4 regions of the Exiguobacterium sp. 9-2 genome follow, and region 1 is predicted to be linked to each of the others. Evidence: riboswitches for the same ligand, from Rfam matches in the RefSeq annotation. Region 1 holds a riboswitch; each other region holds the start of a gene.

What was found. Region 1 has a riboswitch for S-adenosylmethionine ahead of VJ374_RS02355 (2,3-diketo-5-methylthiopentyl-1-phosphate enolase). Riboswitches for the same ligand answer to the same signal wherever they lie in the genome.
Positions count from the first base shown of each region.
Region 2: it holds a riboswitch for S-adenosylmethionine, as region 1 does, so the genes downstream of both, VJ374_RS14940 (Na+/H+ antiporter NhaC family protein) here and VJ374_RS02355 (2,3-diketo-5-methylthiopentyl-1-phosphate enolase) in region 1, are expected to answer to the same signal.
Region 3: it holds a riboswitch for S-adenosylmethionine, as region 1 does, so the genes downstream of both, VJ374_RS15560 (LLM class flavin-dependent oxidoreductase) here and VJ374_RS02355 (2,3-diketo-5-methylthiopentyl-1-phosphate enolase) in region 1, are expected to answer to the same signal.
Region 4: it holds a riboswitch for S-adenosylmethionine, as region 1 does, so the genes downstream of both, metK (methionine adenosyltransferase) here and VJ374_RS02355 (2,3-diketo-5-methylthiopentyl-1-phosphate enolase) in region 1, are expected to answer to the same signal.

Region 1 covers NZ_CP142850.1:431,899-439,827, reverse strand. The annotation lists gene VJ374_RS02370 (sugar ABC transporter substrate-binding protein) at 1-572, opposite strand, end outside; gene mtnA (S-methyl-5-thioribose-1-phosphate isomerase) at 584-1,633, opposite strand; gene mtnK (S-methyl-5-thioribose kinase) at 1,630-2,796, opposite strand; SAM riboswitch class I at 2,874-2,977, opposite strand; SAM riboswitch class I at 3,184-3,285, shown strand; gene VJ374_RS02355 (2,3-diketo-5-methylthiopentyl-1-phosphate enolase) at 3,356-4,546, shown strand; gene VJ374_RS02350 (2-hydroxy-3-keto-5-methylthiopentenyl-1-phosphate phosphatase) at 4,543-5,202, shown strand; gene VJ374_RS02345 (methylthioribulose 1-phosphate dehydratase) at 5,199-5,819, shown strand; gene VJ374_RS02340 (1,2-dihydroxy-3-keto-5-methylthiopentene dioxygenase) at 5,836-6,372, shown strand; gene VJ374_RS02335 (arsinothricin resistance N-acetyltransferase ArsN1 family A) at 6,498-6,986, shown strand; gene VJ374_RS02330 (MBL fold metallo-hydrolase) at 7,047-7,802, shown strand; gene VJ374_RS02325 (pentapeptide repeat-containing protein) at 7,851-7,929, opposite strand, start outside.
Region 2 covers NZ_CP142850.1:2,850,148-2,858,076, reverse strand. The annotation lists gene VJ374_RS14965 (CoA-disulfide reductase) at 1-994, shown strand, start outside; gene VJ374_RS14960 (alanine/glycine:cation symporter family protein) at 1,176-2,621, shown strand; gene VJ374_RS14955 (YfbM family protein) at 2,708-3,169, shown strand; gene VJ374_RS14950 (aldo/keto reductase) at 3,292-4,104, opposite strand; gene VJ374_RS14945 (hypothetical protein) at 4,264-4,467, shown strand; gene VJ374_RS14940 (Na+/H+ antiporter NhaC family protein) at 4,507-5,817, opposite strand; SAM riboswitch class I at 5,901-6,007, opposite strand; partial or broken gene VJ374_RS14935 (metal ABC transporter solute-binding protein, Zn/Mn family) at 6,077-7,090, opposite strand; gene VJ374_RS14930 (alpha/beta hydrolase) at 7,277-7,929, shown strand, end outside.
Region 3 covers NZ_CP142850.1:2,978,763-2,986,691, forward strand. The annotation lists gene VJ374_RS15550 (SRPBCC family protein) at 196-663, opposite strand; gene VJ374_RS15555 (ATP-grasp domain-containing protein) at 739-1,686, opposite strand; gene VJ374_RS15560 (LLM class flavin-dependent oxidoreductase) at 1,683-2,741, opposite strand; SAM riboswitch class I at 2,816-2,918, opposite strand; gene VJ374_RS15565 (DUF975 family protein) at 3,028-3,666, opposite strand; gene VJ374_RS15570 (DUF817 domain-containing protein) at 3,860-4,645, opposite strand; gene VJ374_RS15575 (YczE/YyaS/YitT family protein) at 4,799-5,464, shown strand; gene VJ374_RS15580 (MarR family winged helix-turn-helix transcriptional regulator) at 5,619-6,074, shown strand; gene VJ374_RS15585 (nitroreductase family protein) at 6,076-6,711, shown strand; gene VJ374_RS15590 (nitroreductase family protein) at 6,764-7,399, shown strand; gene VJ374_RS15595 (NAD(FAD)-utilizing dehydrogenase) at 7,476-7,929, shown strand, end outside.
Region 4 covers NZ_CP142850.1:2,334,856-2,342,784, reverse strand. The annotation lists gene VJ374_RS12300 (alpha/beta hydrolase family protein) at 1-180, shown strand, start outside; gene VJ374_RS12295 (EAL and HDOD domain-containing protein) at 347-1,600, shown strand; gene pckA (phosphoenolpyruvate carboxykinase (ATP)) at 1,627-3,195, opposite strand; SAM riboswitch class I at 3,430-3,556, shown strand; gene metK (methionine adenosyltransferase) at 3,685-4,893, shown strand; gene VJ374_RS12280 (GNAT family N-acetyltransferase) at 5,031-5,519, shown strand; gene VJ374_RS12275 (serine aminopeptidase domain-containing protein) at 5,598-6,302, shown strand; gene VJ374_RS12270 (tRNA 5-(aminomethyl)-2-thiouridylate-methyltransferase MnmM) at 6,353-6,949, opposite strand; gene VJ374_RS12265 (MDR family MFS transporter) at 7,106-7,929, shown strand, end outside.

The DNA.
Region 1 (7,929 bases):
TCGTACGTCTTATAGATTTCCTGACGACGATCGAGCGGGGCAAAACCTGGTCCGAACCAGAGTTTGATGACACGGACCGGCTTTTTGTCCGTCACCTTCGTCACTTCATCGAGTGATAGCTTCGCAAGTTGATGATCGTTTTGGAACGTTTCCGTCACGTCTTGTAGAGATGCCCCTTTTTTCTTCGTGACCGTATCGAACGTCACGACCTTCAGTCCTTTATCGACTGCTGGTTTGATCATGTCATAGGCATAGTCTTCCTTACCGTGCGAAATGATGAGCCCATCATAATCTTGCTGAATCGCCTGCGCGACCAGTTCCTTGAACTTGACATCGTTACCTTCCGAAATGAACGTGCTGACTTTAAAGCCGAGCGCTTCTCCTTCACTTCGTGCGCCATCAAGGAATTGCTTCGTATGGTCGTCCGATGCGAGGTTACGGATGACGGCGATCTTGACATCCGATTGAACTCCTTTTGGTACATCCTTGACGACTTTCGTCGTCGCTTCTCCATTCGCACAAGCCGCTAGTAATAAGGCCGGTGCTAGGACGGCGTAAGCTAATTTTTTCATGAATTGTCTCCTTATCCGAGGGGTTGAAGCCCCGTTAATTTTTCAATCGTTTCTTCATTCGGTTGCGTGATAATACCAAGTTCGGTGATGATGCCCGTGATCAATGTGTGTGGTGTGACATCAAAAGCTGGGTTGAAGACAGCAACTCCTTCTGGTGCTGTCGCAACACCTTGGACAGTCGTCACTTCCTGCGGATCACGTTCTTCAATTTCGATCGCGTCTCCGGAAACAAGTGAGAAATCAAACGTCGAGAGCGGTGCTGCGACGTAAAACGGGATACCGAAAGCTTGAGCGAGTAATGCTAGTTGGAACGTTCCGATCTTATTCGCCGTATCTCCGTTGCGTGTAATCCGGTCCGCCCCGACGATGATTGCATCGATCTGTTTTTCTTTCAGCGTATGGGCGACCATGTTATCTGTAATTAGCGTGACATCGATGCCGGCACGTTGTAGCTCCCATGTCGTCAGTCGTGCTCCCTGCAGTAATGGTCGCGTCTCACTCGCAAAAACAGATAATTCAATGCCGCGTTCTTTTGCGATATAGAACGGCGCAAGTGCTGTTCCATAAGCAGCGGTCGCAATCGATCCAGCATTACAGATCGTTAGGATACGGTTACCTGACTGGAACAATTCAAGTGCATGAATCCCGATTTGACGTGACGTCTGCGCATCCTGATCGTATAAGGCAATCGTCCGCTGCTCGAGCCGTTCGCGGATCTCTTCTACCGACGTCCCGTCTTGAATGATTGGATTCAATTGATCAAGGACATTTCGTAAGTTAACAGCCGTCGGTCGTGTCGCGAGTAACGTCGCTGATGTCTCAAGCAAAGTCTGCTTATAGATCGACAGTTCTGCTTCAAACCGGTACGCCTCTTGAACGAGTACGAATCCGCCAAATAAACTGATCGCAGGCGCCCCTCGGACGCGCAGTTGTTTAATCGCTTCGACCGCTTGTGCAAGATCGGTAATGACTTCATAGTGTTCTTCCTGCGGTAGACGTGTCTGATCGAGAATCGTCAAGGCACGATCTTCATAACGAATACTTTGAACGAATGTACTCATCGGCTAAGTTCCTCCGTTACGTCGAAGTTTCGTAAATCATCAAATGTCCGGCATTCGGTCCGACGTTTGATTAACGCCGATCCTAAACGTAAAGCATGTTGTTTTCGTTCTAGTCGTTCCGTCATAGAACTAATCGTTTCTAAATCAGCGACTGGTGCGAGTCCGATCGTCCGACGAATCAGTTCGCAACCGGCAAAGCCAAGGGCATCCTGCAAGATCGTGCTCAGTACATCGTCGACGAGTCCCGATGTCCGGAATGGTTCGACGGCTTCGCGTTCCCATAAGGCGCGGAACGTCGAAGCGAACGTCAGCCAGAACGTATCGATGTCGCGAATCCGGGCATCACGAAGTGCTGAATAATCCGGGTATGCTGCAAAGAATAAGTGGGCGATGAACTGTCCGACATCAAATCCGAATGGACCATAAAAGGCGAATTCTGGATCGATGACTTTCGTTTCCGTTGCCGAAGCAAAGATGCTTCCTGTATGTAGATCGCCGTGTAGCAACGCATCTCCTTTCGTGATGAAAAGCGCTTCGAGTTTTGCGACTTCGCGTTTCAACTCATCGTCCGCCCATAGACGTGCCACCTCTTCTTCAAGCCCGGCTTCAATCTCGTTCGTCTCCGCGTCATGGAACGGATCCGTGAAGATTAATTTTTCCGTGATGTCGCACAAGTCCGGATTGTAGTACGTTCGGGCGACACGTTTTTTTTCAACCGGACCAAGCGCAAAGTCCGATGTATGGAATAAAGTCCGAGCGAGATAAGAACCAATATGTTCCGCAAGCAACGGATACTGTTCACCTGCGAGTAAACCGCTTCGAACGATTGTCAGATGTGAAAGATCTTCCATGACCGTATACGCCTCGTCGTGACTAGCATGAAAGACACGCGGTACGAACGGCACGGCATGCCGGGCGAATTCACGGAGTGCGGATTGCTCGATCCACGCCCGCTCGAGTGATAGTGGCCAGCTTTCACCGACGACTTTCGCGTACGGAAGTGCTTGTTTTAGAATCAATCGATGTTCACCTTCTCGAATTCGAAAGACAAGGTTGAGATTGCCGTCGCCAATCTCTTCTGCTTCGACGGCTCCGTCGCCGATCAGTCCTAGTGAGCGGACCCGTTCGATCGCGTCCTGTTCTGTAAATGCTTTGTATGTCATCTCAGTTCCCCCTGTGTGATACACGAAAAAGCGCCTCTTTTCGTCATCGAAAAGAGGCGCAGGAAAGTCACTGCGTCCTCTTATCTCTCAGACGAAACGTCTGTTGGATGTAGCACCGTGCCAAGTGGTCGGTTGCTGCGGCGTCATCGGGCCAATTCCCTCTGCCAACTCGCGATAAGAGTCGTATGTAGTTGTCGTGTGTGATATTGATTTGAATCTTACGCAATCCTCTTCCCTGCTGTCAAATCGAAATCAAGCAGAAACGGATATCGTTTTCGCTCCATATATAGAAAGAGTATTTTCAAAAAAAATAAATTTTCTAAAAATAGTTTGACAAGTCGTGACTCTCATGTAAAAATTGCAATTAGATTTCACAATTTCATCCAATTCTTATCAAGAGCAGACGGAGGGACAAGCCCTACGATGTCGCAGCAACCGACCTTTTGGCACGGTGCTAATTCTTGCAGCTACTAAGCTGACAGATAAGAGTCCACGTTCGAATCATTCATGGTCTCTTGTCGCTGACAAGAGACCATTTTTTTATTGAAGGAGGAAAGACATGGCTTACATCACAGCTACTTATCAATTGACCGCCCGCGATCGACTGGAGCAACGCGCCGAACAACTCGCGCTTGGTCTGACGGTTGGTTCCTGGACGGAGCTGAATCATCTTGAGCAACAACAACTCGCCTCATTCAAAGGAGAAGTCGTACATACGGAAGAGCGCGACGGGAAAGGCTATATCACGATTCGTTACCCGGAACACAATGTATCGCGCGACTTTTCTGCGATCTTGACGACCGTCTTCGGGAAACTCTCACTCGACGGTGAAATCAAATTAACAGAACTGCTACTACCCGATACATTCACGTCGGATTTTCCAGGTGCGAAGTTCGGGATCCAAGGGGTTCGTTCCTTGATTGGTGTCGAAGATCGTCCACTGTTAATGAGCATCTTCAAAGGGGTCATCGGACGCGATTTATCGTTCCTTCGTGATCAACTCGAAGGACAACTTGCTGGTGGGATCGATCTCGTCAAGGACGATGAGATCCTATATGACAATCCGTTGACACCGACGATTGATCGGGCACGGATAGGACGTGAGGTTATCGATGCTCATTTCCACCGGACCGGTAAACGTGCGTTGTATGCGATCACACTTAGTGGTCCCGTCTTTACGCTCAAGGATCAAGCCAAACGATTGATTGACGCTGGAGCAACTGCTTTCTTGTTGAATACCTTCACATACGGACTCGACGTCTTACGTGAATTGGCAAGTGATCCGGAGATCAACGTTCCCATTTTCAATCATCCGGCTTACAGCGGTGCATTGATTGCTAGCCCGAACCACGGTGTTGCAGCGCCTGTCTTACTTGGCACATTACCGCGCGTTGCTGGTGCAGACTTAACACTATTCCCGTCACCTTACGGCAATGTCGCTCTTCCGAAGGACGTCGCCCGCGGCATCGCGGTTGAAGCGACTCGCCTCGGTCAGACGAAAGCGATTTTCCCTGTCCCTTCAGCCGGTATTCACCCAGGACTCGTTGCTCAACTCGTACGCGACTTCGGGATCGATTCCGTCATCAACGCTGGTGGTGGCGTACATGGTCATCCGCAAGGTGCTGCGGCTGGTGTTATCGCTTTTCGTCAAGCACTTGATGCGGCACTCGCAAATGAATCCCTATCGAATGCTGCGTCACGACATGAAGAATTACGAGTCGCGCTCGACGCTTGGGGGATCAAGTCATGACCTTACGAATTCTTTGTGACTTCGACGGTACCGTAACGATGCAGGATAACATCATTGCACTCATGGAGGTATTTGCGCCAGTGAATGACTTCGAACCGTTGAAACGTGGCGTGCTCGACCGGACGTTATCGATCCAAAGTGGTGTCGGGCAGATGTTCGCGCTTCTGCCGTCCGACGGTAAAGCGGACTATCTTGATTTCTTGATGGAGCGCGCTGTCATTCGCGAAGGATTTTCGGAGTTGCTTCAGTACAGTCGTCGTCAAGGAATCCATTTTTCGATTGTTAGCGGTGGAATGGACTTTTTCGTCGAACCGATCTTAGCACCGTTCCTCGAGCAAGAGCAGATTTACTGTAACATTGCCGATTTCAGTGGTCCATTCGTCCACATCGATTGGCCACACGCCTGCGATGCCCATTGCACGAATGGATGCGGCTGTTGTAAAACATCCGTTGCCCGTACATTATGCAAAGACGATGACGTCATCATCGTCATCGGTGACTCAGTGACGGACTTCGAACTCGCAAAACAAGCGGATCGTGTCTATGCCCGTGATTATCTGATCACGTTGTGTGAAGAAAATGATATCGCCTATACACCTTTTGAGACGTTCCACGATATCGTTCATGATTTAGCACGATCGGAGGTGACGATATGACATTCATGCGACGGTATGAAGAACTACGCGCCATCAAACAAGAACTTGCAGCGCGCGATTGGTTCCCTGGTACGAGTGGTAACCTCGCCATTCGGACGTCCGGTATTCCGATTGAATTTCTTGTGACGGCAAGTGGGAAAGATAAGCGGCAGACGACTCCTGACGACTTCGTTCATGTCGATGCGACCGGTCAATTGATCGGCGAGCAATCCGGGCGCCCTTCTGCTGAGACATTGCTCCATGTCGAAGTGTTCAACCGAACGAACGCCGGATGTTCCCTGCATGTCCATACGATTGCGAACAATGTGATTTCGGAGTTATATGGCGATCAGGGAAGTATCACCTTCTCCGGTCAAGAAATCATCAAGGCACTCGGTCACTGGGAAGAAGATGCGACGGTCACGGTGCCGATCATTCCGAATCACGCGGACATCCCGACACTCGCTGCTGCTTTTGCGCCATATGTCACAGCGGACAGCGGTGCCGTCCTGATTCGCAATCACGGAATCACGGTCTGGGCACCGATCGCCTTTGAAGCAAAGAAACACCTCGAAGCCTTCGAGTTTTTATTCAACTATACGTTGACGTTGCAATCATGCCGTCAATCTATCTATTAAAAGGAGGAATCATCTCATGGCAACAGTCTTATTCCAAGAAACAAACACACGGTATACGGATCAAACGGAAGTCGCTGACTTCCTCGCATCGCGCGGCGTTCTTTACGAACAATGGGACGTCTCAAAACTACCAGCACCTCTCGTCGAGAACTTCACACTGACGGATGCCGACAAACAAACGATTCTCGATACGTTCGCTCCAGAAATCAAAGACGTATCAGAACGTCGTGGATATCAGACAGCTGATATCATTTCACTTTCGGATACGACACCGAACCTTGACGAGTTGCTCGTCAACTTCCAGAAAGAACATCATCACACGGATGATGAAGTCCGTTTCATCGTAAGCGGTCACGGCGTCTTCGCGATCAAAGACGAAGAAGTCGGCTACTATAACATCGAACTCAATCCTGGTGATTTGATTTCTGTTCCTGTCAATACACGCCACTACTTTACGCTCCAAGAGGATCGGAAAGTCGTCGCTGTTCGAATTTTCGTCACGACGGATGGCTGGGTTCCAATTTACGAGAACGAGACATCCACGGTCTCTTAAGAACGACAAAAGCGTTGATTTCTTCTATATAAGGAGAATCGGCGCTTTTTCTTATCTCACAAACATATCACTACATCGACACGTAACAGATATAATGAGGGAAAAGCGATTGGGGAGTGAGCAACATGCATATTCGTCCTGTAACGGAACATGATTTACCCGCCGTTCTATCCATTTATAATGAAGGCATCGAAGACCGAATCGCAACGCTTGAGACGGATCGAAAAGATTTATCGTTCATGACCCAGTGGTATGCAGAGCGTACGCATCGCTACGCTGGATATGTCGCAGAAGATGAGACAGGTGTCCTCGGCTTCATTTCTCTTGATCCGTATAACCCGCGTCCTGTCTATGCGACAGTTGGTGAGATTTCCGTCTACATTACTCGAACACATCGCGGACAAGGGATCGGGACACAGTTGTTAGAAACTGCCGAACAACATGCGCGCGATCATCAGATGCATAAGCTGATTCTCTTTACCTTCCCGTTCAATAAAATCGGACAAAAGCTCTACATCCGTTCCGGATTCCGGATTGTTGGGACATTTAAGGAACAAGGTCGCTTGAACGGCGAATACGTCGACGTCATGGCGATGGAGAAACGCTTACGATAGGATTCATTGAATGCCAGACGGGGAATAATCAATCCGAGTCATTGAGAGAGGATGAACCTAATGGATATTCAACAAATTCGTAATGCGACGCTTGTCGTCACGTATGCCAATCAAGTTTTACTGATTGATCCGTTTCTCGGCGAAAAAGGCAGTTTACCTCCTTTCGGTCAAACGCCGAATGCCGTCGCCAATCCACTCGTCGACTTACCGGTCGATGTTAAGACACTGCTCGATCCTGACGCTGTCTTCGTCACGCATCTGCACGCGGATCATTTCGATGATGCTGCAAAACAATTTCTACCCAAGCATTTGCCATTCTATGCGCAGCAAGAAGAAGACGCACGGCAAATCCGAGAAGCCGGCTTCACGAACGTCTCTTCCTTCGATTCCGGTGTGACGATCGGTGATATCCAGGTCCATCGAACAGGTGGACAGCATGGTGTCGGTGAAATCGGTGAACGAATGGGACATGTCTCCGGACTTGTCCTCACGCATCCGGACGAACCGACGCTTTATATCGCAGGTGATACGATCTGGTGTGACGAGGTCGCGCATGCGATTGAACAACATACACCAGATATCATCGTCGTCAACAGTGGGGCTGCCCAGTTCCTGACGGGAGAACCGATCACGATGTCGCAGCGTGATCTCCTTGCCGTACACGAAGCAGCAGCGGAAGCAACGATCATCGTCTCGCACCTCGAGTCCGTCAATCACTGTCTCCTGCGGCGCGACATGATTGCTGACTTTTTAGCTGCCTTCCACCTCTCTGCCCATTTCCTCATTCCGGAAGATGGCGAAACGATGTCATTTTAAGAACAAATCAAAAGTCTCTTTTCGAAATTCATCGAAAAGAGACTTTTTTCATGGAATGACCAATCCTAATAATCGAGCGAAGGCGACTGCTTGTTCTTCCGTAATGACTGCGCCCGGTAAAAATCGC
Region 2 (7,929 bases), 650 kb from region 1:
CAATATCTCGTTACCGACGTTACGTGAGAAGTTGACTGATCTGCCGAAGGATCAAACGATCTATGTGACATGCCAAGTCGGATTACGTGGATATGTTGCGAGCCAACTATTGCAACAACACGGTTATGATGTGAAAAACTTAAGCGGCGGCTACAAAACATGGTCGGTCGTCCATCGTGATCAAGAAGCGCGAAGCCAAGTGAAGGAGGAGACAGCTGTGACGGTAACGGAGCGTGAGCCGAAAACGAAGACTACACCGGAACAAGTGACGCTGCTCGATACGTGCGGCTTACAGTGCCCAGGTCCAATCTTAGAGCTGAAAACAAAAATCGATCAGATGACGGACGGCGAGCAAATTTTCGTTAAGGCATCGGATCCAGGATTCTTGCCGGATGTTCAAGCATGGGCGAAAAAACTAGGTCACACGGTCCATTCAGCTGAAATGAATCAGGGAGTCGTCGAGGTCTTGCTTGAAAAAGGGCAAGGGGAGACACCTGCTGCAGCACCGGTTCAAGTCAATCCGGCAGATGATGCGACGATGGTCGTCTTCAGTGGTGATCTTGATAAAGCACTTGCCTCTTTCGTCATTGCGCAAGGTGCACAAGCGATGGGGAAACAAGTGACGATGTTCTTTACGTTCTGGGGCTTGAACATCATTCGAAAACCGGATGCTCCTGCCGTCGAGAAAGCCGGTATTGAGCGGATGATGGGGATGATGATGCCGAAACACGCCGGGGAACTGCCACTCTCGAACATGAATATGGCAGGTGCTGGTCAAAAAATGATGAAAAAAGTCATGAAGGATAAACAAGTCGATGCGCTCGAGACGATGATGGCAAAAGCGCAAGCGGCGGGTGTCCGCATGATTGCCTGCACGATGTCGATGGATATCATGGGCATTAAGAAAGAAGAACTCCTCGACGGCATTGATTACGGTGGTGTCGCGAGTTATCTCGGCGCAACAGATGGTGCTAACCTGAATCTGTTCATCTAATAAAAGAATTAACTATGTGAACGTGTTAAACCTGACATCTGATGTGAGGTTTAACACGTTTTTTATGTTCTGAGTTATAAGTGAGTTTGATTTTTCAAAAAAAATTGCGTATGATAAATCACATGTGAAAAAAACTTACATACAAATAGAGAGAAAAGATGGATGAAAGTGAGGAGTTTTGATGGAAAAGGAATTAATGAGGTTAGTGAATAGAGTCAGTGATTTGTTATGGACAAATGTATTGATCACACTGCTAGTCGTGTTAGGTATTTATTTTACACTTCGAATGCGGTTCGTTCAATTCCGGATGATTCCGGAGATGGTTCGCTTATTGTTCCAAGGAACAGATGATGGAAAAGACGGTGTCTCTCCATTTCAAGCATTCGCAATCAGTACGGCAGCGCGTGTTGGTACCGGAAACATCGCGGGTGTAGCGGCTGCAATTGCACTAGGTGGTCCAGGAGCAGTTTTTTGGATGTGGTTGATTGCCTTAATTGGATCGGCATCAGCATTCGTTGAAAGTACACTTGCTCAGATTTATAAGGTACGTGACGGAAAAGAATGGCGTGGTGGTCCAGCCTATTACATGGAAAAAGCGCTTGGACAACGGTGGTTAGGAATCGTCTTTAGTGTTCTGATCACGATCTCATTTGGTTTTGTCTTCAACTCTGTCCAATCGAATACGATTTCCTTGTCACTGCAAAGTCAATATGGTGTGGATAAGATGTGGATTACGGTCGGATTGGTCGTCTTGACGGCACTGATCATTTTTGGTGGTGTTCGTAGTATTGCGACAGTCGCTTCGTTTATGGTTCCAATCATGGCAGGTGGTTATATCCTGATCGCCCTGTATATCATGGTGACGAATCTTGAAGTATTACCGAACGTCTTTAAATTGATTTTCCAAGAAGGATTATTCGAATTTAAGACACTAGCAGGGGGAGCAATCGGAGCGGCCGTTTTAAATGGTATTCGTCGCGGTTTGTTCTCGAACGAGGCCGGTATGGGTTCGGCACCGAACGCAGCAGCAACGGCTGAAGTCTCCCACCCGGTCAAACAAGGCTTGATTCAATCATTCGCGGTCTTCGTTGATACGTTGATGGTCTGTTCGGCGACAGCGATGATTGTTCTCGTCAGTGGTGTTCCGACAAAAGATGCGAATGGAGATGCCTTAGCCGGTATTGATTTAGCGCAAGGGGCACTTGCGTCGCAAGTTGGATCACTTGCGACAGGATTCATGGCACTTGCCATCTTCCTCTTTGCCTTTAGTTCTGTCGTTGGAAACTACTATTACGGTGAATCGAACATCACGTTCATCCGTGACAATAAACAAGTCATGATGGCATACCGTGCACTCGTCCTCGTCATGATCGTCTTCGGTTCACTTGTCGAGTCGGCTAGTCTCGTTTGGGCTTTAGCGGACATCTGTATGGGACTGATGGCAATCGTTAATCTATATGCGATTTTCCGCCTCGCAAAAATCGCGAAGCTTGCGCTCGATGATTACGTGACACAACGAAAAGCAGGAAAAGAGCCGCGTTTCTATGCGGATTCAATTCCGAACTTGCCAGGAAAACATACGCTTGAAGCATGGCATGGGTCAGAAGAAGACGAAAAAGCGATCTAAGAAAAGAGAGTCAGAGAAATCTGGCTCTTTTTTTTGTATAGAACGAATTTAAAAAGGGAATACAGAGTACAGAAGGGAGGGGGAGAATGGAAAACGTACATTTCGTTCGCGTCACGGATGCGGTCTGGGAGTCGTTCGGAAACGATCCCCACATCATCATGGACTGGATATTATTCATTCATGAGACACAACCCGACCATGAACAATTGTTTGCCCTCGAACAAACGAATGCCATCTACCATTTGATGAATCAAATCGATATCTATATTGATCAGGACACGCACTATAATCTAGGGCGAGCGATCATTGGTGAAGAGTTGATCGTCAATGAGGAAAAAGCGGCAATCGTCGGTATTCTTCCTTTACCGCTTTTGATCATTTCCGCTGAAGTGATGCGAAACTTCGATCAACGGGCACTCGCTTCGATTCATGATGAAGCTGGAATACCGGGCGAATTCGAATATGTCTGGGAGCAGTTCGCCGATCTGCGTGCCTATTTTCAAAAGGCAGAAGAAGCGGAAGATACGATTTTAATTTATTACGTATGACTAGTACCATCTATAAAAAAGAGACCTGCTTCCAAGTCGTCGACTGGAAACGGGTCTCTTGTCGTTCATCTAAATCAAGATGACTTCACATGGAAATCACTCTTTTTACAATAACTTTTAGATTAAAAATCGATTTCGTCTGGATCCGGTCCGAGGCGGACATCCGTTGCTAGACGATCAATTTTCTCAAGATCATCGGCATCGAGTTGGAAATCAAAGACGTCGAAGTTTTCTGCAATGCGTTCTGGTGTGACGGATTTTGGAAGAGCAACGATACCGTTGTCGAGGTGCCAGCGCAAGACGACTTGTGAAGGTGTCTTACCATGCTTCTCTGCGATTTCCTTGAAATCGTTGATTTCGAGGAATTTCCCTTGCATGAGTGGACTCCATGCTTCGACTTGGATGTTGTGATCTTGCAAGTATTCGTGCAGTTCGTGTTGCGGCAATTGTGGATGCAATTCGACTTGGTTGATCATTGGTGCCATCAAGCCCTCTTCTGCCAATGTATCGAGGTGATGTTCCTTGAAGTTCGAGACACCGATCGCTTTGATCTTGCCTGCTTCATAAAGTTCAACCATTGCTTTCCACGCTTCGATATAGCCTTCGACTGGCCAGTGGATCAGGTAGAGGTCAAGGTAGTCTGTTTCGAGACGTTCGAGCGATTCTGCGAATGCTTCCTTCGTCCGACCGGCACGAATATCATCGTTCCAGACTTTCGACGTTAAGAAGAGATCCTCACGTTTCACGCCGCTTTCTTTGATTCCTTTTGCGACACCGCGCTCGTTTTTATAGACAGCAGCTGTATCGATATGACGATAGCCGACACGTAGTGCTTCAGCAACAGCAGCGGGTGCTTCTGTTTCTTCGTCTACTTGCCAGACACCGAATCCGATTTGGGGAATCGTAATACCGTTTGAAAGTTTTGCGTATTGCATGTGTTACTCCTCCTCATAAAACGTAGTTTAGATTTGCTCGTTTAGTTTAGCACGAACGAACGAAACCGTCCGTTTCCATGCTCATGGAGGAATAGAATGGGTTAAAATAAAAGAGAATTCATCACATCTGACCGTATGTCAGAAAGAGGGGGAGAAAGGATGGCTCAAAAGAATAAAAAGCTATCAAAGGGAGCTTGGCTTAGTATTAGTGCCTTGTTGGTCACGCAAGCAGTTAGCCTATTTTTCAGTGCACGAAAATCAGGACGTAACCCGTGGGTATGGGGAGGCGCGGGACTCCTTCAGTTTCCACTTCCAGCAATCGCGTATTTGATTTTAGAACGACAAGCGAAGCAGAAAAAATAATGAAACAGGTCCGATCACCATGATCGGACCTGTCGTTGGTTAAGAAGAGATTTTTTCCTGTTGAGCAACTGATTTTTTCGGACGTGGGAAACCAAAGATGATGGCAATCGATCCACAGACGAAGAGCAGGAACGGATAGAACAGATACGGAATCAGTTCTGGTGAAGCTGTCTTCGTCAACTCTGCTGCGATCAGCAGTTGTGCCCCATACGGAATGATGCCTTGAATACCACAAGAGAAGATATCAAGAATACTCGCTGATTTCTTGCGGTCGATTTCATACGTATCAGCGATTTCAGCCGCGAGTGGTCCAGCGACGAGAATCGAGATCGTATTGTTCGCCGTTGCGAGGTTCGTCGCACTGACGAGTGCTGCCATACTGAATTCAGCACCGCGACGCTGTGAAATCTTGCGCGTCAACGTCTCTTTCAAGTAGGCGATTCCGCCATTGAACGTGATCAAACTGACGAGACCACCCATGAGGAGTGTCAAGATGGAAATCTCTGCCATGCCCATCATTCCTTCAGACATCGAAAGGACGAACCCACTTAAGCCAAAGCTACCGTCGATCATACCGATGATTCCAGTAAGCAATGTGCCACCGACGAGAACAAGAATGACATTGACACCAAATAGTGCAAGGACGATGACGGCGAGATACGGAATTAATTTGTAGAACTCGAATGCTTTAGCTGCTGCCGCATCGCCAGAACCAGAAACGAACGCGAGTAAGATGACCGTTAAGACGGCAGCCGGGAGAACGATCATGAAGTTCGTCCGGAATTTATCGCGCATGTTCGTTTTTTGTGTCCGAACGGCAGCGATTGTCGTATCCGAGATGAACGACAAGTTATCACCGAACATCGAACCACCAACGACTGACGCTGCTGCGATCGCAACGTTGATACCTGTTGCTTCATGAATACCGAAGGCAATCGGTGCGAGAGCGGCAATCGTTCCTGTCGAGGTACCCATTGCCATCGAGATGAATGCTGCGATAACAAATATCCCACTCATCAGGAGTGAAGGAGGTAAGAACGTCAAAGCAGCATTGACAGTTGCTTCAATTGCGCCGATCGCTTCCGCTGTTCCAGAGAACGCACCGGCTAATAAGAAAATGAAGACCATGATCATGATATCAGGATTTCCGGCACCGGTTGCGATACGTTCGACCGTTTGATTGATCGATCCTTTCGTCATGATTGCAGCAAAGATCAACGCGATCAAAGCGGCGATCAGAATCGGAAATTTGTAAAAATCGTCATAGAAGATACCGGCTCCGATGAAGAGGACCAGGAATACGACGAGCGGAAGCAGTGCCCATTTGTTAGGCGTAATCGTTTCTTTCATTGTTGATACCTCATTTCTCAAAGATACAAAAAAAGACCCCTTCGCAAGAAAGAAGGAGGTCTTTATGAAATAAAAAGACGCTCTTCTTATCTCTCAAGCTTTCGCTTGCTGGATTTGGCACAGTACGAATCAAATCGTCGCCGCTGCCGAAACATCATTGGGCCAGTCCCTCCGTTTCTCGCGATAAAAAGAAGTCATTCAATTGTTGTAAAACACGTTTCTTACCGTACCGCATTGAGTAACGCGTGTCAACTGTACTTTACTGAAGTGCCTGTTCTAACGTCTGGACGTTTTCTTCCATCAATTTGAAATACGAGCTATTTTGTTGCGATTTCGTCACCGACTCGAGGTTATGGATCGTCACGGATTTAGCTCCGATTTCTTTTTGGATGACACGCGCAACCTTTGGTGAAACCGTTTCTTCGAACGCGACGTATTTCAAATCATGCATCCGCGCTCTTTTTCAAAAAGCAGCCAGTTGCTTTTGTGACGGTTCATCGGAAGGGGAAATTCCGGCGATTGGAAGCTGCGTGAAACCATATCGTTCGGCGAGGTAACCGTAAGCTGCATGTGTGACGAGAAGTTCTTTTTTTGATCCGTCAGCGACGGCTTGCTTGAACTCTTTATCGAGTGCGTCAGCTTGCTGATCGAACGCTTTCAAGTTTTTTTCGAATGTTGCTTTGTCTTTTGGTACTTCTTTTGATAAGGCGACTGTGATAGAACGTGCCATTGCTTTGGCGTTGACAGGATCAAGCCAGACGTGTGGATCGTATTTTCCATGATCGTGTTCTTCCTCTTCGTGAGCATGTTCATCAGTTGCGTGATCATCGTGCCCTGCTTCTTCGTGCGCATGCTCATCTTCTGTATGTCCCTCTTCTTCATGTGCGTGAAGCGTAGCATCCGATTCCAGCAAAGTGACATCCTTACTCGTCTCGACGAACCGGACGTCCGTGCCTTTTAGACTCTCTTGGATTTTTTTTGAATAGGGTTCAAGTGTCGTACCCGTCAAAAGGAAAAGGTCACCTTTGGCAATCTCAGTGAGTTGCTTTGACGTCGGTTCATAGGAGTGCGGATCTGCTCCAGGTGGGACGATCATCTTGACGTTGACTTGATTACCACCGATTTCACGGGCAATGGCAGCTGTTGCGAACGTCGATGTATAGATTTCCGTCTTTTTATCATCTGAAGTCGATGAATCGGTGTTTGATCCACAAGCTGCGAGGATACTTGCGCTCGCGAATGCGACCGTTAAAGCAGGAATGATTTTTTTCATTATATGTTACCTCCGTTATTAAAACGTAATTATTCCGATTTGGACTTTTTCACTATAGCGGAACGTTTGAGAAGCGTCAAGTACGAATACCGAGACGTTCGACTTCTTTTAAAACGGGGTAAAAGGATAAAAAAGTGAAGGAATTGGTACGTCTTTTGGAGGTGATCAAGTGAAACGTGAAACTGCATGCATGGCTATGGGGGGGGAGCTGCATTACTAACGACGGCAGCTGCGGGAGCAAGTATCTGGAATAATTACGGTGCATTACTTCGGTGGACTGAACCCGCCTTGCCAATCACAGAAAAAAAACAACTCGCACCGCGGACACTCACTTACAAACAAGTGGGAGACCGTACCTTACAACTCGATCTCTATTATCCGCCGGGGGAAGGACCGTTTCCGGTCGCGATCTACGCGCACGGTGGCGCATTCGTTCGTGGAGAGCGCGAGGATATGTTCTGTTTTAGCCCGATCGTTGATCGCCTGCTTGAACTTGGGGTTGCTGTTTGTAGTATCGATTATCGTCTGTTTGAAGAAGGGAGTTATTTTCCGGATAATCTCGAAGATGTAAGGGATGCCTTATGCTTTTTGAACAAAGAAGCAGAAGATCTTCGCATTTTAAGAGGACGGATGATGGTATGGGGAGACTCAGCCGGAGCTGCACTCATGCTGACGACGGCACTTGCCCCATCTGCTTTCGTTGGTGAGCGCGATGAACGACACATGCCATTGATTAGTGGTGTCATTGCCTTATATCCACCGACGAATTTTTTATTGTTTACTTTCATTCAGACCTGGATCGCTCACATTAAGTTTTATAAAGGTGGACGGGAAGAATG
Region 3 (7,929 bases), 520 kb from region 1:
ATAACCGTATTTATACTTAAAAATAGTAGTCGATAACTAAGCTTTTTGATAATCCAAAATCGCTCGATCCAGCGATAGAAAACGAGAATGTTATCAAGGTATCGACTGCCTATCCGTTTTACCGAGTGGTCATAAATCGTATACGAATCGATAAGATATGAAAAAACGGATTCCCCAGTGCGGGAATCCGTTTTTTCATGCATTGTTCTTCTTTTGTTTCGCTGCCTCTTCTTCGACACGTTGCAACAAGCCCTGAACAATTTTCTCGTTTTCTCGTTCGCCACCGAGTGACAAGAGACTTTTCCCAACAAAGTTTGCCCCTTCATTTTTTCCTGTATAAATCAACAGACAACGAGCGTGTCCAAGTGGTTTGAGCGTAAACGTCATCTCAATCTTGAATATTTTAGCTAACGTGAATCCAATCGTATTTTGTTTAAAGTCCGGCTCATTCGTATAGGCTAAATCGGTCACGATGTAGGTTTCGAGTCGGTTGCCCTGCATGTATGTTTGACGATACGTCGAACCGACGACACCCGGTTTTCGTTCAATCACTTCATGCTGGACGACGTTCGGAATCAGACGTTGCAGCCGCGTGTGATCAAACAAGTGCCATGCTTCCTCAATCGGGATATCGAGCTGTCGTTCTTCTCTCCACGTAATCATAGATCCGCCCCCTTTCTATAGAAATACCCCGTCATCCGGTCTTGTAACGTCCGGTGACAGGGCGGGAGCCGATTCTTATTTTACTGTGCTTGTTTCAAGTGCTGCACCGAGGAACTTCGCCAGTTCGAGCATGCCGTAGCGTCCTGCAGCTGCCTCAGCATCCGAATTGTAATTCGTATTCGTATTGACGTCATACGTATAGATCGTACCTGACGCATCCTTGATGAACTCGATACCTGCGACCGCAATCTGGTTCGCATGGAGGAACGCTTCGTACTTTGCAATGATTGGATCATCGAAGCCTTCAACGATTTGGAACTTCATCGGCGTTTGCGGCGCTTCTTCCCCGACTGGGCAGAACAAGTCTTCGATCACACATGCATCCGCTGGGCAAAGCTCAAAACCTTCTGATGTATCGACTCGAACCGCGTAGACAAACTTTCCACCTACGAACTCACAGCGCGTGATGTACGGTTCTGGTGCTTGGATATACTCTTGAATCAATGTGATGCCATCGACTGGTTCGTCGAATGTCGGACCATCGAGATAAGCTTCAAGTGCTTCAATCGAATGGAATAACTGGACGCCGAGACCTTTCCCGGCACGGTTATGTTTCGTGATAAATGACGAAACACCGATTTCTTTTGCTGCTTGTACGATTTGATCACGTCCGACAGCAGCCGTTGTCTTTGGTACACGAATCCCAGCCTTACGTAACGCTGTGTATTGATTGACTTTGCTGACTTCAAGACGGAGCGCACGCGTTCCGTTAAAGACAGTGCGGTCATGCTCTTCTAACCAAGCGAGGACCCCTTCCGTCAACTCTGGCGCATAACGATGCCCCCGCGTATGCGAAGACGCACTCATACGACTGTAAAAGACACCTTCTGGCGGCAGTTCATCTAACGGTACGATTCCTTCATTCAAGTGCCACTGCTCGTACGGCAACTTGAGTTCTTCGAGACGTTTGATGAGATGATCCGTCCATTCTTGGTTTTCGTGGAGAATATGAATTTTTGTCATGATTGTTGACCTACCTTTCGTTTCGCTTCGACCAGTGGCATTACGTCACGGGCAAAGCGTTCCATTTCTTCGAGTTGTGGTGAGAATTGTAACAAGAGCAACGTGACACCAACGGCTTCGAACGCTAGAATCCGTTCGGCAATCTGTTCTGGTGTTCCGATCAAGTTCGGTCGCAGACCACGGTTCGAGACGGAATAATCATTTCGTTCGACCTGTTGTTCGAGTTGTGATTTACTGATGAAATCTTGATAACCGGCATAACCGGCGCTGTCTTCCTTAACGTCCGTGATGCGTTGCCACTCAAGAAGCGCTTCTTCTTCCGTATCCCGACAAATGATGTAGGCAGCAAGACCGAAGCTCTCAAGCGGTGCGTGTTCCGTCGCTTCCCGGCGTACTTTCATATCATTGATTTTATGAGCTACTTCTTCAACAGTGCCTCCATGCATGACGTAGGCATCACAATGTTCGACGATCGTCCGTTTTCCGGCTTCACTCTCTCCACCAGCGTAGAGCTTAATCCCCGGACGCTGGACGGGTTTCGGATGGAGTTCTGCCTGTTCGATCGTGTAGTGATTACCGAAGAAGCTGTACGGTGACGCATCTGCCCATAGTCCTTTCATGACCGTGACGAACTCTTCCGTCCGGGCATAGCGCTCATCATGTGCAGTAAAAATACCGTTGTATTGTTTTGCTTCTTCTGCCCACCAGGCTGAGACGACATTGAGCGTAAATCGCCCTCCACTCAACTGATCGATGTTTGCCGCCATCTTCGCCGTCGTCGCTGGATTATGGAACCCGGGACGAACCGCTGTCATGATCTCAAGGCGTTCTGTTGTTGCAGCAATCGCCGCTGCCGTTGTCCATGCCTCAAGACTCGGTTCCTTGATGCCTTTGATATCGTTCAAGTTCAATTCCGCAATCAACGTCGTCGAGAAGCCGATGCGTTCAGCTGTTTGTGCGACTTGTTTCGCATAATCGAATGTTGCTGGCATCTGTTCATCCTCGACGTTACGTAGCCATCCCCCAAAAATCGGTAACCAAAAACCATACTCCACTCCATCGTCCCCCTTATCATAAAAAAACGCTCTTTTCGAAGTTCGAAAAGAGCGACGGTATCTTGTCCTGTCCGCTCTTATCTTCAGAAGGTATTCCTTCCTGGAAGTAGCACCTTCCGCCATAGCGGGGTTGCTGAAGTGTCTTCGGGCCAGTCCCTCGACTTCTCTAGATAAGATGTGTTGCATTCATCGTACAGAATTCATTGAACTAAAGCAACCATTAAACCGTCTTTTCCTATCGGATTTATTCCAAAGAAAAATCCCGACGTAGTGTCGGGATTCGGAATTAGTATGGTGCGACGAAATCTGATGTCTGCTCTGGCGCCTGCTCCCCACGAATACGATCGTAGAATTTGGCAAGCGTGACACTGAAGTATGGTCCGACCCATAGGACAGCAAGACCAAGCGTAACGATGACAAGCAACGCCCAACCGATAAACGATAAGAAGAGCAAGAATGCTTCCATCTTGTGTCCATCCATGAGTTGCCGTGAGCGTGTAATTGCCTCGAGAATACCGATTGACGGCTCATCCCGAAGGATGTAGTACGTCAACAAGTAAGAGAATGACTTGATGATACCAGGGATGATTAAGAGTAACGTCCAGAGCGCGATAAAGATGAACTGAACAATGGCCAGCCCCACCACTTTCAGGAACATACCATATGGCTCAAACAAATCCGTCACTTTCGTTTCTTCGCCACGAGCAATCGACATGGCAATCCATGTCCAACCGACTCCTACTGGAATCAATAAAATCGACACCAATGATACAACGAGATCTATACTACTAGACGGCTCATCGATATCCGATCCAAATAAATTAGGAACACCCTGAATAATACTAAACAGCAGAAAAGCTAGGACTGCAAATCCCCAACGACCGCTGAGCGACTCCTTCGCTGCTTTTTTTAATTGAGATGACATGAGTAAGGTCCTCCTTGAAAAATAAGTTCTCACCTTACTCTACGGCTTAAAACTTCTAATGTTTCACTCTTTTTTCAATAATTTCCCGTCTCGTCACTGGTTGAGCCAAACACGCTCAAGTTGTCGTCCACATGTTAGAACGAACGTTGAACATCGAAGCGCTCCATCACAAACGAAATGTCATGTTTTTTATCTATGTACGCTGATATATCTCCACAGCCGGATCCCGTTGCTTGTATTTCGCGACGATGACGATCAGGACCGTGATGATCACAAGCAGGAACCAAGAAGACAACTTTCCGAGATCAACGACTTCCCATCCTCTTTCCTGATGTGGATAGACCCACCCTTTAAAGAACGTCACGATATTCTCAGCGATCCAAATAAAGAACGCGATCAGTAAAAAAGACAGGACGAGCGGCATCCGGTAGATCGTCTGCTCGATCGTAAAATGAACCCATGACTTATAGAAGACAAGGACGACAAGGACCATCAATAGCCAGCGTGCATCGAAGATCCAGTGGTGTGTGAAGAAGTTGAGATAGACGAGACTGCCTACGCTGATCGCAAGCCAAGGTGGTGGAAATGCTGTGAAGCGTAAATGAAATCTTCGGAACGCTTGACAGACATAACTTGCGACACTTGCATACATGAATCCTGCATACAAAGGAACACCAGCCACTTTCGTTAGAGCCTGTTCCGGATAACTCCAAGACCCAACGTTCACTTTGAACAGTTCAAGTGCTAGACCAATCACGTGAAAGAGTAAGATCAGTTTGAACTCTTCCAGCGTTTCATAACGCGTGACAAGTAAGACGATTTGGACGAGAAGACACCATAGCAACAGGAGATCGTATCGAGCGACCGGTTCAGCAGGAAGATAACGTGAAAGAGCAAGCGCTGCGAAAATCATGACGGGAAAGACGCAACAGACGGCTTCTATGTATGTAAAACGAATCAGGTGTCGAATCGCTTTCATCCTGTCATCTCCTTTTTTCTTCAGTATACGTTTCTCTTTCGACCTTCCCCTCCTTCTTAAGATGGAAAAAACGGAAAATTTCGTCTTTCTTCTTCTACTTTCCTCATGATACAGTTAACGAATCAATTATTTTTAAGAAATGAGGTGTTAGACATGACGCGTCATCGTGCTTCCTGGTTATTACGCGCTACGTTAAAGTGGGGACTCTTCCTACTCGGTTTATTTTTACTCGCTCTCGGCTCATCGATGATGATCACTGCTGAACTCGGTGTCTCGACGTGGGATGTATTGCATCTCGGTCTCCAAAAGAAAACACCACTGTCCGTCGGAACGATTATTTTGCTCGTTGGTCTATTACTCGTGTTCGTTAAGTACACATTAGACCGCGTCACACCACAAATTGGAACACTCGTCAACGCGATCTTCGTCGGTGTCTTCATGAATCTTGTCCTTAATTCTCATCTCTTACCCTCTTTTGAGTCGATCTGGTTGAATACGATCTGGTTGATTTTCGGCATCTTCATCATCGGCATGGGGGCAGGTCTTTATGTTGCTGTCGGATATGGAGCCGGTCCACGCGATGGGTTGACGCTGACACTTGCAGAGCGATTTGGAACGTCGATTCGTCTGATGCGGACGATCATGGAGGTCACGGCATGCGGCATTGGCTGGTTGCTCGGTGGTCCTGTTTTCTTCGGTACAATCCTCTCGATTTTCTTAATCGGACCGTTCCTGCAATTTTGGTTGTTCTATTTCCGTCGGATCATTGCAGCGATTGATGCAAAAGGAATTCCAGCGTCTAAACGCCAAATTAGCTAAGTCGCCTGACTCGATATCATTCCGCGTGAATGATATCTCTTTTTATGTTAAAAGCAAATAAGTTGCGCCATCAAATTAAACACGTTATATTCGTTTACATATCAATCTTTGATACGTCAAAGGTTTCTTCGAACGAAGGGAAGGATGTGATGGATTGAGTATCTCCTGCACTGAAAAAGGACGATTGATCTATGCACTCGTTTCTGTCAATAAGACGATTGCTCAAAAATTCGATCTCTGTACGGATGGTTTTAGTCAGACTCGAATGGATCTACTCGCTCAACTACAAGTCGATCAAACGATTAGCCAAAAAGAGTTACAAAAACGCGTCAATGTGGATCATGCGGCAGTGACCCGTCATCTCAAGCACCTGGAATCGACCGGGATGATTGCTCGCGAGCGTTCAGCTGCTGACAATCGGGTGATTCTTGTTTCTTTAACGGAACAAGGGGCGACGCGCATCGCTCAATTACGCGAACAAAAAGATGAGTTTCTCGAGGATCTACTCGAAGGATTCTCTGCTGAAGAACAACGGACGTTAGCTGAGATGATTCAGCGCATCGAAGCAAACGCTGACGCATTACCTAAACTAAAAGAGGAGTCGATTTAATATGGCAACGCAAACTCAAACAGACTTCATGGAAATCGTTAAAGGACGTCGCTCGATTCGTAACTACGACACGAACGTAAAAATTTCAAAAGAAGAAATGACACAAATCCTTGAAGAAGCAACACTTGCACCTTCTTCCGTCAACATGCAACCATGGCGTTTCCTCGTCATCGATAGCGAAGAAGGAAAAGCAACACTTGCACCACTCGCGAAATTCAACCAAGTCCAAGTCGAGACATCTTCTGCTGTCATCGCTGTCTTCGGTGACATGAACGCAGTCGATCAACTCGAAAACATCTACGACACAGCTGTTGCGAAAGGGCTCATGCCACAAGAAGTACGCGATCGCCAAGTACCTGCGATCCAAGGCATGTACAGCAGTATCTCAGCAAACGATTTGAAAGATAGCATCTTGATCGACTCAGGTCTCGTTTCGATGCAATTGATGCTCGTCGCTCGTGCGCACGGATATGATACGAACCCAATCGGTGGTTACGAGAAAGATCAAATCGCAGAAGCATTCGGTCTTGAAAAAGAGCGTTACCTCCCAGTCATGTTGCTTTCAATCGGTAAAGCAGTAGATGCAGGATACCCATCGGTTCGCCTACCGATCAACGACATCGCAGACTGGAAATAAGTTTTTCACACCACAAAAAAGAAAAAACATACACAAGGGAGATTGAATAATTATGACTACTCAAACAACAACGGACTTCATGGAAATCGTTAAAGGACGTCGCTCGATTCGTAACTACGACACGAACGTAAAAATTTCAAAAGAAGAAATGACACAAATCCTTGAAGAAGCAACACTTGCACCTTCTTCTGTCAACATGCAACCATGGCGTTTCCTCGTCATCGATAGCGAAGAAGGAAAAGCAACACTTGCACCACTCGCGAAATTCAACCAAGTCCAAGTCGAGACATCTTCTGCTGTCATCGCTGTCTTCGGTGACATGAACGCGGTCGATAGCATCGAGACAATCTACGATATGGCTGTTGAAAAAGGTCTCATGCCACAAGAAGTACGCGATCGCCAAGTACCAGCCATCAAAGGTTTCTACCGTCCAGAAGACGTTGAAACATTACGTGACAGCATCTTGATCGACTCAGGTCTCGTTTCGATGCAATTGATGCTCGTCGCTCGTGCGCACGGTTACGACACAAACCCAATCGGCGGTTACGAAAAAGATCAAATCGCGGAAGCATTCGGTCTTGAAAAAGAGCGTTACCTCCCAGTCATGTTGCTTTCAATCGGTAAAGCAGTAGATGCAGGATACCCATCGGTTCGTCTACCAATCGCTGACATCGCAGAATGGAAATAAGCGATCTCACTCAGTCCGGATTCCTTTTATAGGAATCCGGCTTTTTTGTATACTCAGAGAAAAGGAGGCGTCTGTAATGTATGATGTGACGATTATCGGAGCCGGTGTAGCGGGAATCTTCCTTGCTCATCAGCTCGTTGAAGATGGGCAATGCGTCTTACTGCTCGATGCCGGAAAACCAATCCGCAAGCGAACAGTAGAAGATGCGTATCTTGGATTTGCAGGGCTTGGAAAATCAGAAGGAAAATTCAATTATGCGATGGGATTCGGCGGAGAGCTCGTCTCAAAAATCGGTGAAGAGACGACACGACGACTGTTCCAAGAAGTCGATAATCTTTTATGTACATACGGTGCCGATATGATCGAGACCTACTCGACGCATTCACCTGCTGTCGCAATTCGCGCCCGTCGTGCTGGTCTCCATACGGTCGAGACGACCGTCCGTCATTTAGGCACAGCACGGACAGTTGGCGTCTTCACGGCGTTTGAGGATGCTTTATTGCCACGACTCGATGCTCGTTTCGAAACGA
Region 4 (7,929 bases), 1.2 Mb from region 1:
GCGTATGATGAGAACGTTCGTTTACGACATGCGACGGCTTATGCTGCACGTCATCCCGACCAAACCCTGCTTCAGACTTATGCGTATGCACATCAGTTCCCGATCCATGAAAAATTACGTGTGACGCGTGATATTTTGACTTGGTTCGAGACAGGCATTTGGAACCGATATGATACATGATTCAAGCAATACGACGTTTGTCGTATTGCTTTTTGTATTTTGGAAGATGAAGCATAGAGATTGAAAAAACAGACCATTGATACATTGTAAAAAACAATAATCTCCTAAAAAGTAAACTTTGATATAATAGAAACCATCTGAGGACAATGGAGGGGGCAGGAGAACGATGGATATCCTATTAGCACGTCAACCCATCGTTAATCGAGTTGGATCAATTGATGCATTTGAATTATTGTATCGTTCGATTGAACAAATGACTATTTTTGATGGGGATTTAGCGACGATGGATGTATTGACGAATACACTCGTCCATATGGGGGTGGAACATGTCGCGGAAGGAAAAAAACTTTTCGTCAACTTTACGTCAGATTTGTTGAAAAGTGATCTGATTCATTATTTAGATCCTAACCGATTCGTCATTGAAATTTTAGAGACAGTTGATATTGATACTGAAATGTTGTCGGTTCTGCATAGTTGGAAAGAAGCAGGCTTCACATTAGCACTAGATGATTTTGTGACAGATTTACTTCGACAGCACGGAGCGGAATTGTTTGCGTTGATCGATTTAATTAAAATCGACATCGAGGCAATTTCCCCTCGCGAGCAAAGTGCCATTTTGCATATCGTTCGACGTAATTATCCTCATATTAAGATGCTTGCTGAACGTGTCGAGACGCACGAGGATCATACACGTTGTCTTGATATGGGGTATGACTGGTTCCAAGGCTATTTTTATGCTAAACCGATGCTGATGAAAGGGAAAGCTGTTCCACCACAATTGCCGGTGTTGTTAAAGATGCTGAAGTGGCTTGATACGGATGAGAAGTACGATGAAGTCATTGATGAAATCGAAGCCAATCCGTATATCAGCATCCAGGTATTACAACTAATCAATTCTCCGGGAGTGGGATTACGCAATACAGTTAGTTCCGTTCGTCAAGCGATCTCACTACTTGGCTTCGCTCAACTTAAAAGCTGGATTTCGTTGATTGTCTTACGTGAAATGAAGCTCGCAAGTCCTTATGAATGGTCGAATGAGTTGCTGCGTTCTTCCTTACATTGCGCAAAGCTCTGTGAGTTGTTTGCAACAGAAACAAGGACGCTGCAACAAGAGAGTGCCTATATGATCGGCTTGTTATCGCATATCGATGCGTTATTGTCCGTTGATATTGACGACATCATCGATCAATTGCCAATCGAGGATTCCTTGAAGATTGTCCTCCAAGGAAAAGACCATCCGTTCCGGGATTGTCTAGTGCTTGCGATCAGCGCAGATCGCGGTGATTTCGAACAGTTCGAATTGCTCAGTCAACGGTTAGGTGTATCACTTCCGCGAGCATATGCGTTACTGACGGAAAGTCAGGAGTGGCTTATGCAAAAAGAGGTGCATCTTCAAGAAGAGACAGATGCCATTCTATAAAAAAAAGAGCCCTGAGGCTCTTTTTTTTATAGACATGGACCTGCTGACTTGATCGCATCCGTCGCACTTTCGAAACGAAGGAAATTATGTTGGAATTTCTCAGCAAGCGAACGCGCTTGTGTGTTGTATTCGTCAGGATTTGACCAGACGCGTACCGGATTGAGTAATTCACTTGGAACACCAGGAACTTCAAGTGGCATATGAAGTCCGAAGATTGGGTGCTCTTCTGTTGGAATCGCTGCAAGTGTTCCGTTGACGGCAGCGTTGACCATCGTCCGTGTATACGATAGCTTCATTCGACTACCTGTCCCGTAAGCACCGCCTGTCCAGCCTGTGTTGACGAGATAAACGGTCACACCGTGACGATCAATCAGTTCTCCGAGCATCGTCGCATACTTTTCAGGTATCAGTGGAAGAAATGGTGAACCGAAGCATGTCGAGAACGTTGCTTCCGGTTCCGTGATACCACGCTCTGTTCCAGCAAGTTTTGATGTATAACCTGATAGGAAATGATACATCGCTTGTTCTTTCGTCAATTTACTGATCGGAGGCAAGACGCCATACGCATCAGCCGTCAAGAAGACAATCGTCTTCGGATGACCAGCCCGTGATGGAACAGCGATGTTATCGATCGCTGTGATCGGATAAGCAGCACGTGTATTTTCTGTCAACGATGTGTCATCGTAATCAGGATGACGAGATTCATCGAGCACGACGTTTTCAAGGACAGTTCCGAAACGGATCGCATCAAAAATTTGCGGTTCTTTTTCGCGTGACAGATTGACCGTCTTCGCATAACATCCACCTTCAATGTTGAAGACGCCGTCATGCGACCAACCATGCTCATCGTCACCGATCAATTGACGGCTATCGTCTGCTGACAGGGTGGTCTTACCAGTACCGGATAGACCGAAGAACAAGGCGACGTCGCCTTCGTGTCCGACGTTTGCTGAACAGTGCATCGAAAGGACATTTTCTTGTGGTAAGAGGTAGTTCATGACGGAAAAAATCGATTTTTTGATTTCGCCCGCATATTCGGTTCCGCCGATCAAGACGATCCGGTGTTCAAACGACATGGCGATGAATGTCTCGGAATTCGTTCCGTCAACGGTAGGATCTGCTTTGAAATGTGGCGCGTAGACGACCGTGAACGGTTCGAAGGCAGCCACTTCAGGATACTCGCGTAAAAAGAGTTGTTTGGCAAACAGGTTATGCCAAGCGTATTGTGTGAGCACACGAACCGGAAGGGTGAAGTGCGTATCTGCCCCAGCAGCAGCTTCTGTGTAGTAGAGCTGATCGGCTTCGTTCATGTAACGAAGAACCTTTTGTAACAATTGTTCAAATTTGTCTCCATCCATCGGTTGGTTAACATGACCCCAATCAATGTGAGACTCGCAGGAAGAATCACGGACGATGAACTTATCTTTTGGTGAACGACCTGTAAATTTCCCCGTTTCTACAGATAGTGCGCCGTTCTCAGCAAGGACACCTTCTTCGTTTCGAATCGCATGTTCGACAAGTTCAGCAACAGATAGTTGTTTGAACACATGCTCTTTCTTGAGTAGTTCTTCGATATTCAGGACCGTCATCGGCATCCTGACCCCACCTTTCCCCTACGTTGGTTTTGGCTCACTGCATTTAGTATGACACATTCATTATATATGACATACTAAAGGGAGCGCAATCATTTTCTAGTGCTGATTTCTATTTATCTGGAAACGCTTTCAGCATTAATAGTTTAACATCTCTTTTAAAAAGTTTCGACTAGAATTTGAAACCTTGCTTGACAGAGTAGGTACAACTTTATATCATGTAATTCGTAACGGATACTCTTATTCTGAGCAGGTGGAGGGAACAAGGCCCGAAGAAACCCGGCAACCGTCCTACATTAATTCATATATTAATGAGGGAAAAGGTGCTCTCCTGAAGCGAAGTAAACACTTCGAACGATAAGAGGGTAAAGGAAGAACGCACAACCTTTCCCTGACCATTTTTTGGACTTGGAAAGGTTTTTTTCATTTTACCGTCCCACTCAACTAGGGGAAATGAGTACACCGTCAAATTCTTTTTTGGGAGGGTCATACATGACAAACCTTAATCGCCGACTATTCACGTCGGAGTCAGTCACTGAAGGTCATCCAGATAAAATCTGTGACCAAATTTCGGATTCAATCCTCGATGCGATTCTTGCAGCGGATCCAAACGCACGTGTTGCGGCAGAAACTTCTGTTACAACAGGTCTCGTTCTCGTTGCAGGTGAGATCACGACATCCACTTACGTCGACATTCCAAAAGTCGTTCGTGAAACGATTCGTGAAATCGGCTACACACGCGCGAAATACGGTTTCGATGCGGATACATGTGCTGTATTGACATCGATCGATGAGCAATCAGCAGATATCGCTCTTGGTGTCGACCAAGCGCTTGAAGCACGTGAAGGTAGCATGTCTGATGCAGAAATCGATGCAATCGGTGCAGGAGACCAAGGTCTTATGTTCGGTTACGCAACGAAAGAAACACCAGAACTCATGCCACTTCCAATTTCGCTTTCGCACCGTCTCGCACGCCGTTTGGCAGAAGTGCGTAAAAACGGTCAACTCGACTACCTTCGTCCGGACGGAAAAACACAAGTCACGGTCGAATACAACGAGAACAACGAGCCGGTTCGTGTCGATACGATCGTCATCTCGACACAACATGCGGAAGAAGTTACGCTTGAGCAAATCCAAGCTGATTTGAAAGAACACGTCATCACACCGGTCATCCCGGCTGAATACATCGACGCAGCAACGAAATTCTTCATCAACCCAACTGGTCGTTTCGTCATTGGCGGACCACAAGGAGATGCTGGATTGACTGGTCGTAAGATCATCGTTGATACGTATGGTGGATACGCACGCCACGGCGGTGGAGCATTCTCAGGTAAAGATCCAACAAAAGTCGACCGTTCAGCTGCATACGCAGCACGTTACGTCGCGAAGAACCTCGTTGCTGCAGGTCTTGCAGACAAAGCAGAAGTTCAACTTGCGTACGCAATCGGTGTCGCGCACCCTGTATCAATCGCAGTTGATACATTCGGCACAGGAAAACTTCCTGAAGCACAACTCGTCGAATTGGTTGCTGAAAACTTCGATCTTCGTCCGGCTGGAATCATCAACATGCTTGATCTCCGTCGTCCGATCTATCGTCAAACAGCTGCATACGGTCACTTCGGTCGTACAGATGTTGAGCTTCCATGGGAGCAAACAGATAAAGCAGCAGTTCTTGAAGAACAAGCAAAACGTTTCGCATAATCAAAAAGTCCGGAAATCCTACGTGGGTTTTCGGGCTTTTTTGTTTCCGCGGAACTTTGCAGGAAACGAATGTTTTTTCTAGAAAAGGGTAAAAGTACATGAGTCGATTTGTATGAGTATAAAGGGGGGTTCCGATTATGGAAATACGCGAAGCTATTCCAGCTGATGCAGGACGTATTCATGACATTGCTATCACATCTTGGTTGGATACGTATGAAGAAATCTATTCCGAACGTTCGAAAGCGCATTTCGTGCAGGAGGCGTATCCGCAAGAAGAAGTCGTTCGTGCGATCCGGACGGCGGAAGAAGCACGGGGAGAGTATTTTTATGTCGGAATCATCGACGAGGAAATCGTCGGTTTCATTCATGCTGTTGATGTCGAAGGAACATGGGAAATCATTCGGCTTTACGTCTTGCCGGAATATCAGCAAAACGGAATCGGAAGACGTCTGATTCGTGAACTCGAACGACAAGGAGCCGTCCCACTCGAAGTCTACGTGGAAGCACGTAACTATAAAGCGCGTCAATTCCTGACCTCATTTGGTTTTGAAGAACTTAGTGAGATGACGGAAGAAGTGTTTGGGCAAGCGGAATCAGTCGTTCGTCTTCGCCATGTTGCCTCGTGAAATCCGTCTCGGGACGGTTTCGTTTGCGTTTGAAATAAGGTATCGTGAAAAGGAAGTATGAAGTGAAGAGGTGAGTTTGTGGTTGAACAACCAACAGGAATCATCGTATTAGTCTATCCGTTACAACTGCGTGCCCGTCCGAGTGAAGCTTTGATTCGAGTACTCGAAAGAGAGTATGAAGTGCTACTCGTCGACGCACCACGTCGCATTTCGTTTGAAGAGCACGGTCAACTGTTAAAAGAAGCATTACGCGAAGCAGGAAAACGAAAGCTACCGATTCATATCATCGCCTGTAGCATGGGGGCACTCGTCGTCAATCGTCTGTTGCAAGAATATGAACTACCAGTCGCAAGTCTTGCGTTCGTTTCACCATTGTTTGATTGGCATCCGTCGAAACAACTCGGAGGTGTCAAACAAGTCTTCGCGAGTGCGTTTGATCGTTTCCGTCCCGATGCGCCACTCGGTACGTTGCCGTTTGGTCAAAGTACGGAAGATACCGTTCGCATCGGTGAACTGACGTATGCGCAGTACCGGGAAATCGAAGAAGAGATCGTCGTACATGACGAGGAACGAAAAAAACTGCCTCGTGTAAACTTGGCTTGTTTTTATGCACCAGACGATCAGTTCGCAGACGTCAAACTGACACTCGAAGTATGTCGGAAAATGGGTGGCGATCAGATTTACTTACAACGTCTACACGGTTTCCCGCATTTCAGCTTTGAACGGTTGAATACACGGTTTGCGGAAAAATTATTGTTGTTTTTTAAATTAGTCGAAGAATGAAAAAAGTGATGGTTTCCATAGCGGAAGCCATCACTTCTTTATTTCTACTGTCAGCGCACTTTTTTCTCGATCGCGATGATGAACGGTGGATGATTCTGTTGATTCAAGAAGCGGTACTGAAGAACGGCATAACCTTGCTGATCAAGGGCTGTGACGTAATCTAGGACAGCATCGCGTTCCCGTTTTCCTTCAAGATGACCGTGATAGACGACAAGGACGACAAGACCACCAGGTGCAAGTACCGGGAGGAGAGCGTCGAGTGCTTCAAGCGTCTCTTCACCTGTCGTCGTGATCGATTTATCACTTCCAGGCAAGTATCCGAGATTGAAGACGCCGGCACGAACAGGCCGTCGTTCGTCCGAAAGACGCGCACCAACATGGATGTGACTTTCGTGATAAAGATCGACACGTTCTAACATTCCGGCTTCGTCGAGACGTCGTGTCGATTCCTCGATGGCTTGAGCTTGGACGTCGAACGCAAGGACTCTACCTTCTGGACCGACGCATTCTGCTAAGAACTGCGTATCATGTCCATTTCCGGCAGTCATATCGACGACGCAGTCACCAGGTTCGATGACGGACTCCAGTAATTGTTTCGTATAAGGTAGTACACGGGCAAGTGACATGGCATAGACTCCTGTTCCTATGGGCTGTTTTTCTCTTTATACATGATCATCGTATGTATGATTCCTCCTGCATTATACCATCTTTTGAGTCATTGACGAAAAGTGAAGTGGCTTGACAGGCGGGGGAGGGATTGCGTAAAGTGGCAAGGTTGAGAATGAAATAGGAGGACCAAAGGTATGCCAAAATTACCAAAAGCGGTCTGGATCCTCGTCCTTGCGATGGCCATCAATACGACGGGATCCTCTTTTTTATGGCCGTTCAATACATTATATATTCATGAATATTTAGGGGAGTCGATGACAAAAGCCGGAATGGCGTTATTCGTCAACTCAGCCTTAGCAATCGTTGGGAACTACTTAGGCGGAAAAGCGTTTGACCGACTCGGCGGAAAGAAGACGCTTGTCATCAGTGTCATCGGACTTGTCCTGTCTTCCGTCGGCTTGTTGCTATTTCATCAGACGTATATTGGATACGTCGCGATGCTTGGATTGATTGGATTCGTCGGTGGGATGGTTTTCCCAACGATCTACGCAATGACGGGCGTCATCTGGCCGGAAGGCGGACGCCGCGCCTTTAATGCGATCTATGTCGCGCAAAACGTCGGTGTAGCCCTCGGGACAGCTGTTAGTGGTCAAATTGCTGCTTTTTCGATTCAGTACATCTTCATCGCCAATCTCGTTCTCTATATCGTCTTTGCCATCATTTTGTTTGTCGGTTTGTCCTGGATTCAGGCGCCAGCGCGGATGCATGCGGCACATGACGAGATCGAAACGACACGCACACCACTTTCGCGCGGATCCGCACGGACGATGTTGCTCGTTTCGATCGGTTATGCCTTACTTTGGTTCGTTTATGTGCAATGGCAAGGGACCTTTGCTGTCCATACGAAATCGCTCGGTGTCACGATTTCCGAGTACTCGATTCTTTGGACAATCAATGGAGCGCTTATCGTGTTCGCACAACCTTTATTAACACCAATTCTTCGTTGGTTTGGAGATGA